DNA from 2 places in the Zymobacter palmae genome. Region 2 is predicted to be linked to the other one. Evidence: predicted binding sites of a transcription regulator. Region 2 holds the regulator's gene; the other holds the start of a gene.
The links. The regulator PhoB, encoded in region 2, activates phosphate uptake and scavenging genes when phosphate is short. The targets are predictions, from matches to a motif close to TGTCATANNNNTGTCANA.
Positions count from the first base shown of each region.

Region 1: hexR (transcriptional regulator HexR) is a predicted target of PhoB. The motif match lies at 2,371-2,388, and genes of this name have one in related genera.

Region 1 covers NZ_AP018933.1:2,675,851-2,680,457, reverse strand. Annotated here, with positions in the region: gene ZBT109_RS11820 (glucan biosynthesis protein) at 1-235, shown strand, start outside; gene ZBT109_RS13935 (glycosyltransferase family 2 protein) at 329-1,219, opposite strand; gene hexR (transcriptional regulator HexR) at 1,343-2,230, opposite strand; gene zwf (glucose-6-phosphate dehydrogenase) at 2,611-4,077, shown strand; gene pgl (6-phosphogluconolactonase) at 4,081-4,607, shown strand, end outside.
Region 2 covers NZ_AP018933.1:78,542-83,148, forward strand. Annotated here, with positions in the region: gene ZBT109_RS00370 (N-acetylmuramoyl-L-alanine amidase) at 194-1,246, shown strand; gene phoR (phosphate regulon sensor histidine kinase PhoR) at 1,338-2,654, opposite strand; gene phoB (phosphate regulon transcriptional regulator PhoB) at 2,746-3,429, opposite strand; gene ubiA (4-hydroxybenzoate octaprenyltransferase) at 3,466-4,344, opposite strand.

The DNA of each region.
Region 1 (4,607 bases), 430 kb from region 2:
CAACGCGCCGATCACCCCCCGATTGGATGTCTCGTGGGGTGAAGTGCGCGATCTGCAGGTGCTACCGTTGCCTGATAACGGTTACCGTGTGCTGTTCGACTGGTACCCGACCAGCCAGCAGACCGATCCCGTATCAATGCGCCTCTACATTGCGCATGATGACAGCGCTCTGAGCGAAACTTGGCTCTACCAGTATCTGCCGCCCGCACCGGAGCGTCGTCGCTATACTCGCTGAGTGCGCGCACGTTGATATCTGAACGCTGACGCATGAAAAAAGGCCTGCTCGGAAATGACCGAAGCAGGCCTTTGTCGTTTTCGGTTGCGAGGATCAGTCGTTGCGGGGAGGATGCTCTGCCTGAGCCTGAGCCTGAGCCTGAGCCTGAGCCTGAGCCTGAGCCTGAGCCTGAGCCTGAGCCTGAGCCTGAGCCTGAGCCTGAGCCTGAGCCTGAGCCTCGCGGCGTTCCATTCGTTCGATGCGACGCATGCGTTGGGCACGTTGAAGCAGCCATGGAATGCGAATCAACATGCCTGACGTGAGGCGCAGCAGTGTCTTGGCCATGCGCAGGGTGTCGCGCAGCAGTCGGTAGTGAGAGACATTGCCGCGAGGGTAGTAAGTGCGAATGGGCGCGTGACGGTAATCGCCACCGTGCCAGATCCAGCGCACTAGCAGTTCGATATCGAACTCGACCCGGTTGCCGCAGCGGAAGCGCGACAGCAGGTGGTTGATCTGATGCAGTGGGTAGACCCGCACGGCACAGACGCTGAAGCGGCCTGCACCGGACAAGCAGCAGAGGCAGGTTCCGATGTTGATTAGGATGATGGCACTGCGACGAATGGGAGGAACGTGACCCATTACACGTGTGCTGCCGATCACCAGCGAATCGGGGTGCAGTGAAGAGATCTCGAGCACACCGTCAAGATCGTCGATTTCCTGCTGCCCATCGGGGTCTATGGTCAGCACATGGGTATAGCCCAGACGCTGAGCTTCTGCCATGCCCACGCGCAGCGCGGTTCCCTTGCCGCTGTTGCGTACGAGGCGCACGAGGTGGGTGGCATTCTGAGCCCCCAGACGGTTCAGCTCTTCTGCGCATTCTCGGTGACTGCCGTCATCTACCAGAAGAATGGGGCACTCGTACTGTCGTAGCTGTTCACAGACATCGGCGACCGTATCGGCATGGTCGTACACCGGTATCAGAAAGCACAGGGACTGCTTGCTCATCTTGAAGGCCCGATAAAAGGGAAATCACCGCAGAAAGCGGGGAGTTCCGTAAAGAAGTGCTGACGCCATGCAAAGAAGACGCTTGCCTTGGCCGATATGGAAGAAAAGCCAATCGTCTCCCGCTTATGATTCGTCCAGTGTACCTTCGTCTTCGTCAGTCGTCTCGCGCGGGTACTTGGTCGAGCGCAGGCTGTCCTTTATCCGCTTGAGATGGGGGAGAAAATCCTCGCCGCGCCTTAGCGTGACGCCCGTGGCCAGAATGTCGATGACGGCCAGATGAACGATCCGAGACGTCATTGGCATGTACAGTTCAGTATCTTCTGGCGAAGGTACGCCGAGACAGAGGCTACTGGTGGCATCCAACGGTGACCCTGGCTGGGTGATGGCGATCACGACGGCGCCATTGTCACGGGCCAGCTGAGCCACTTCGTTTAGTTCGCGGGTACGCCCCGTATGCGAAATGGCCACGAAGACGTCACCGGTATGTGCAGCGGCCGCCGCCATGCGCTGCATCAGCATGTCCTCGTAGGCCATGACCGGTAGGTTGAAGCGAAAGAACTTGTGCTGGGCATCCTGAATGACCGGTGCCGAAGCGCCCAGCCCGATAAAGGTGAGCTGGCGGGCTTGCGAAAGGTGATCGACCGCCCGTTCGATCAGGGCTGGATTCAGTTCGCGGCTGAACGTGTTTAGTGCGTTGAGCGTTGCGCCCAGAATCTTCTGTGAATAGGCGCGCGCATCGTCCCCGCTGCTGACGCTGTGGCTGACATAGGGCGTGCCGCCTGCCAGACTCTGCGCCAGCTTGAGTTTGAAGTCGGGAAAGCCTTTGGTATCGAAGCTGCGGCAGAAGCGATTGACGGTAGGTTCGCTGACGCTGGCGGCCTGAGCCAAGGCGGCGATGCTCTTGCTTATGGCGGCAGAGGGATCGGCCAGAATCACCTCCGCCACCTTGCGTTCCGAGCGGTTGAGCGAATCGAGACGCTCACGAAGCGTATTGATGAGATCAAGGGCCATCATGGGCATTGTTCCTGTAATGTGACAGCCGACGACTGCATTGCTTACTTGAAAGAGGGCAGCGTTACGCCCATCTGGGTGCGACAAGCTGTCAAGTAGCGTCGGATGGTCGCGGTCAGAAGACGTCGACCGTGCGACACGGTCATAATAGTGTCATCATAAACGGATACGTTCTTGCCGTAATCCAGAATGACATCGTTAATACGGCCTGAAGCCTGCTGTGCTTCTGCCCGCTGACCCTATGGTATGACTGGGGAAATGATGTCATCCGTGGTAGATTTACGTCCAAGCACTGTGGACAGGCAGCGACAGTGCATGCATTGGATATGCTGGCTAATGTTGCCGTTTCATTTTGGATTTGAACTGGGGAGAAGCGCCTCATGGCTGTTGAACAGACGCCTGCAGTTGATATTGCACTGTTCGGTGCGTTGGGTGACCTTGCCTTGCGCAAGCTGTTTCCTGCGCTCTATCACCTCGATCGCGAGGGTCTTCTGAACGAAGGGACGCGCATTGCGGGTCTCGCTCGTCATGAAATGAGCGCCGAAGAATTCCGTAACACGGTCGCCGCGGCGCTGGAAAAACGCGTCAAGGCTGACGAACGTGAAGAAAGCGTCATCAAGCGCTTCCTGGCACGTATCGATAGCATCCGCCTCGACTTCATGAACGTCGAGTCTTATGCGCAGATCGTTGAATGGCGTAAAGGTCGCACTGTACCGCTCGTCGTGTACATGTCCGTTCCGGCCAGCCTGTTCGGCACCATCAGCCAGCACCTCCAGACGGCAGGTTGCCTTGATGACACCAGCCGCATCGTCGTAGAAAAACCAATCGGTTACGACCTGAAAACGTCCATCGAGCTGAACGATTCTATCGGCAGCGTCTTCGATGAGACTGGCATCTACCGCATCGACCACTACCTCGGTAAAGACACCGTCCAGAACCTTCTGGCGCTGCGCTTTGCTAACCCGATCTTTGGCAACCAGTGGAACCGCGACAACATCTCCTACGTTGAGATCACTGTAGCGGAAACCGTCGGCATCGAAGGTCGCTGGGGTTACTTCGATGGCGCGGGTCAGCTGCGCGACATGCTGCAGAACCACGTGATGCAGGTACTCTGCATGACGGCTATGGAACCGCCGGCAAGCCTTGACGCTGACAGCATTCGCGCCGAGAAGGTCAAAGTGCTGAAAGCACTGCGCCCGATCACTGGCGACGCACTGCGCACCAACGTGATTCGCGGTCAGTACGCTGCTGGTCAGATCGACGGTCAGGCTGTTCCTGGCTACCTCGAAGAAGAAGGTGCTAACACTGCATCCAGCACTGAAACCTTCGTTGCCATCAAAGCCGAAATCGACAACTGGCGTTGGAAAGGCGTGCCGTTCTACCTGCGTTCAGGTAAACGCATGCCGCGCAAAGAAACCCAGATCGTCATCCACTTCCGCCAGCAGGAACACAACATTTTCCCGGGCGCGGCAGCGGGCAACAAACTGGTTATCCGTCTGCAGCCTGATGAAGGTCTGACGCTTGAAGTCCAAGCAAAAGACGGTGGTCTGAACGCAGGTGAAAACCTCGTGACCGGCGAAATGAAGCTCGACTTCAAAACAGCGTTCCCGCAAGCCCGTATCCCGGATGCTTACGAACGCCTGATCCTTGAAGTCATGCGTGGTCGCCAGTACCTGTTCGTACGTCGTGACGAAGTCGAAGCTTCATGGACGTGGATCGACACGCTCCAAGACGGCTTTGCAGAACAGGGTCTGAAACCTGAAGCTTATGCCGCTGGTTCTTGGGGGCCCAAATCTGCTAACGAAATGGTGACTCGCGACGGTAACGCCTGGAAGGAGTTCTTCTAAGCCATGATCGACATGCAACAGACCCCCAAGGTCCGCATTGGTCAGGCGCTGGCAGAAGCAGTTGCTGACGCCCTGCGTACGGATCTGGCTCAGCAAGAGCGCGCTCTGCTGATCGTATCCGGTGGCTCTACTCCGGTGCCGTTCTTCGAAGCACTGTCTCAGGTTGACCTGCCGTGGGAACGCGTTGACGTCACCCTCGCGGACGAACGTTGGGTGCCGGAAACCGACTCCGACAGCAACACGGGTTTGCTGAAACGTCACTTCCTGCAGAACAAAGCCGCGAAAGCGAACTTCGTTCCGTTGACGACTCAGCACGCCACTGCTGCAGAAGGTGTCGCCGAGCTGACAGCCGTTTCCCAGAAACTGAGCTGGCCGGCAAGCGTTGTCATCTTGGGTATGGGTGACGACGGTCATACGGCATCGCTGTTCCCGGACAGCCCGCAGCTGGAAGAAGGTCTGACGACTGACGCCCCGCTGTTGGCCGTTACGGCACCGAGCATGAAAACGAAGTCCCGCATCACTTTCAGCCG
Region 2 (4,607 bases):
TGTTTGCCTTCTAAGCCAGTTTTCAGCAGGGCAGGAAGGAGAGTAAATCAGAAGGTGCTACGCTTCATAGAGTGGTGCGGTTCAGTATGAGCGCAGTCCACCGTGTCATATTTCATCGGCTCTGATGGCCAGCGGCTATGACCATCGGGGCATTTTCCCCTTTACCGTCATTCTTGTACCTGAGACCTCATTCATGGCCCGTGAATCGCGTTCGCTTCGCCGTCTGGCGCTGCCATCAGTATTACTGGGAATGGTTATGACGGCAGTGGTGGGGTGTGCTGGCGAGCCTGCCAAACCCACCACGCGTTCTCCCTCACTCAAAGTGGTCGATCATCAGCCGATCAGCCCTCCCGTGTTGCAGGATGCCTTTCCTCCTCGCTATTACAGCCCCGCAGAAGCACAGAAGCTAGAACGACGCAGTGGCTATCGCGTCGATCACAGCCTGCGCTCTTCCGCGGCCAACGCACGTGTGCGAACGCTGGTGATCCACTACACGGGGGGAGACGATCCCGCTGCCATCCGTGAGCTGACCGGCGAACACGTTGGCGTGCACTATCTGATTCCCGAACAAACCGGCATCTACAATAGCCAGCCTGTCATCATGCAGCTGGCCGATGAGGATCTGCGGGCATGGCATGCGGGCGTCAGTTCGTGGAAAGGACGCGACAACCTTAACGACACCTCCATCGGTATCGAGATCGTCAATCCCGGTTTCACGCGGACTGAAACAGGGATGGTGTGGCATCCGTTTTCATCTTCTCAGATTAATCAGGTTGTGGTGCTCGCGAAGGATATCGTTAACCGCTATGGCATCACGCCGACCGATGTCGTAGGGCACTCGGATATCTCGCCGGGCCGCAAGCTGGATCCGGGTCCCTTCTTCCCATGGAAAGAGCTGGCCGATGCGGGGGTGGGGGCGTGGCCTGATAGCGCTACGATCGCTGCCTATCGGCAGCGCTTTGATAGTCTGGGCCTGCCGGCGATTGGTGATCTGCAGAACGCGTTTTCACGCTATGGCTACAGTTTGGTATCCAGCGGGGTAATGGATGAGAAGACACGGCAGGTCGTGGCTGCGTTCCAGATGCACTTCCGACCCGCCGATTACAGTGGCGTTGCCGATGCGGAAACAACGGCCATTCTGTTTGCGCTGCTCGACAAGTATCAAGGGCCTGCCGTTGCCCAACAATTGCTAGGCAGCCGCTTCGCACCTAAGCCTGTTCCTGTGCGTGCCGTCAGACGTAAGTAAGTGATCGCTATCGCTGAATAGATCTTTAAACAAGGGAATAAAAAAGGCGCATCATCATGATGCGCCTTTTTTGTGAGAGCAAAAGAGAGGGTTACAGGCCGTTAGGAATCAGGCGGTCTTCAGGGAAATGTAGGCTGAAGCGGGCACCTTCTCCGGGAGCACTCTTAATGGTCAAATAGCCTTTGTGGCGCAGCATGACGTGCTTGACGATCGCAAGCCCAAGCCCCGTTCCCCCAGTGGCACTGGAACGCCCCTTGTCGACACGATAGAAACGTTCGGTTAGGCGTGGAAGGTGGCGTTGGTCGATACCATCGCCATCATCTGCCACTTCGAGAATGCCGCCTTGAACGCTGCCATGTGCGTCACGTTCCAATGTCCACGTCAGCTCGATAGTGCGCTGTTGGCCGGAATAGCGCACGGCATTCGATACAAGATTGGTGATGGCGCTACGAATTTCGAGAGGGTCGCCGTAGAGGCTGTAGCCCGGTTCGACCTTCATAGTCAACGTATGGCCGTAGGACTCCGATAGTGCGATACCGTCACGGCGCACGTTGTCGATCAGGGCTGCAATATCCATGATGGCGTGAGGCGTGGTGCGGGTATCGTTTTCCAAGCGCGATAGCATCAGCAGGTCATCGGTCAGGTGCTGCATGCGCTCGGCCTGCTGTTGCATCTGGCCGATGCCGCGAGCCAATCGCGGCGGCAATATATCGTTAGCGGCCTGTTCGAACGTTTCCAGATAGCCACGCAGCACGGTCAGTGGTGTGCGTAGCTCATGGGAGACGTTAGCGACGAAATCGCGGCGCATTTGTTCCAGACGATGCAGACGCGTGACGTCACTGACAATCAGCAGTCGCTCGTCGTTGCCAAACGGAGTGATGCGGTACTGTAGCATGTATGACGTATCAACCGGGGACGGACGGACAAGCGGTTCATCGTAGTGCTGATCTTCGTAGTAGCGTACGAACTGTTCGTCGTGCAGTACGTTCGTGATGACCTGACCTCGGTGTTCCTGTGTGTTCAGGCCAAGGATGCGTTGTGCGGCATGGTTCCAGCTATCGAGTTGCCCGTGGCTGTCGATAGCAACAATCGCATCGGTCATGGCCTCGGCGGTCTGTCCCATACGGAGGACAGCATCGTTCAGGCGTTTCTGGCGGCGATGCTGTGCTTGACGGTAACGGTGCAGGCGCGACAGCATGGCCCCCCAGCCGCCGTTAGCCCACGGTACAGGCTGCTCTGGTGTACGAAACCAGCGGTAGACCTGCCAGAGTTGCCGCAGCTGTCGCAGCAGTGCCGCCATGAGGCCAATACACAGCCCCCACAGCCATTGATGCTGTGAGAATCCCAGTATTCCCGTTGGCACGAGCACCAGCGGTAGCATAACCATCAGTTCACGCAGCCAGAACATGCGGCGTTATCCCTGTCAGACGAAGCAGTCAGCAAAAGCGGTGTCCTGAGTGGGCACCGAATGGAATGAGTGTAGCGGTTCTCGCTCGCGTTCAGCGCTGGGCCGAGAAGCGGTAGCCTGAGCCACGGACAGTTTGGATCAGGCCATCGTAGCCTTCTCCCATCGCTTTGCGCAGGCGTCGGATATGAACGTCGATCGTGCGCTCTTCTACAAACACGCTTGCACCCCACACGCGATCCAGCAGCTGTGCGCGACTGTAAACGCGTTCCTGATGGGTCATGAAGAACGACAGTAAGCGATATTCGGTAGGGCCCAGCTCAAGTGGGCGCCCGTCGATGGTGACGCGCTGACTGGTGGGGTCGAGTACCAGGCCGTTCACTTCGACGGTGCCTTGGCCGCTTGGCGCGGCGCGGCGCATAACCGCGCGCATGCGGGCAATTAGCTCGCGCGGCGAGAACGGCTTGGTGACATAGTCATCAGCGCCGGCTTCAAGCCCCTGCACCTTGTTGTCTTCCTCACCTTTTGCCGTCAGCAGAATGATGGGAATTTCATGGGTCGTCTCGTCGCGCTTCAGGCGGCGCGCCAGTTTGATGCCGCTGATATCGGGCATCATCCAGTCCAGCAGAATCAGATCGGGACGATGATCAAGCACCATCTCGTGGCCTTGCTGCGCATTCTCGGCTTCCAGCACCTCGAATCCCGCCATTTCAAGGGCGGTTGCCAGCATGTCGCGGATGGCCGCTTCGTCATCGATGATCAGGATGGTCTGCGCCATAGTGGCTCCTCATGAAACCAGTGGTGGGCTGATGAATCAGGGCCAGAGCGACAGCGCGATACCGCCGAACAGACACACTCCTGTCCAGTGATTGTTGAGAAATGCCTTGAAACAGGCGTCGCGATCGCGGAAGCGCGTCAACCACTGCTGGTACAGGAAGGTAGCGGCAACACCCATTACCCCCAGCCAATAGAATCCCCCCAGTGCCATGCTGAGTCCCAGACCGGATAGCAGCACCAGCATCAACAGTTGCAGCAGCATGATGATGGCGAGGTCGGCGTTGCCGAACAGAATGGCAGTGGACTTAACGCCAAGCTGCTGATCATCGTCGCGATCGACCATGGCGTACTGGGTGTCATAGATCACCGACCATACCACATTGGCTAGAAACAGCCACCAAGCGTCCAGCGGCACGGTGCCCTGCACGGCGCCGAACGCCATTGGGATGCTCCAGCCGAATGCCGCTCCTAGCACGACCTGAGGAAGGTGGGTGTAGCGTTTCATGAACGGATAGATGGCGGCTAGGGCGGCACCACCGAACGACAGCAGCACCGTGAATGCATTGGTGAAACAGACAAGAATAAAGGAAGCGCCTAACAGGATACCGAACAGTGCCAGTGCTTCTTTGGGAGCGATTGCCCCGACGGCCAGGGGGCGTGATCGGGTGCGTGCGACATGGCCGTCGATGTGCCGATCGGCATAGTCGTTGATCACGCAGCCCGCTGCGCGCATCAGATAGACCCCCAGCAGGAAGATCACCAGCACGCGTCGAGAGGGAATGCCCTGGCGGGCCAGCCACAGCGCTGAGAGTGTCGGCCACATCAGCAGCCAGGTACCAATAGGTCGATCTAGGCGCATCAGCCGAATGAAATCGCAGGCGCGGTAGCGAAGGAAGTGGTGTATGGCGTGCAACATGGATGGATCCCAGAGCAGAAAACAGTAAAGAGGCCTTATCCTTGCATGGAGAGTACCCGAATGATGTCTATCATTGCCATGACACATGTGAGTGTGTGACACGACGTGACAAATATATGTATAGCGGACCGGCGCGACTGGCACCGCCTCATATGATGTTGCTACGATGACGCTGGCATTGCCATGACAGAGTCGCATGGCGACAACCGGCTCATCATGTGTAGTTGAAGGCATGATGACATGCACTATCGCGGCATTATAGG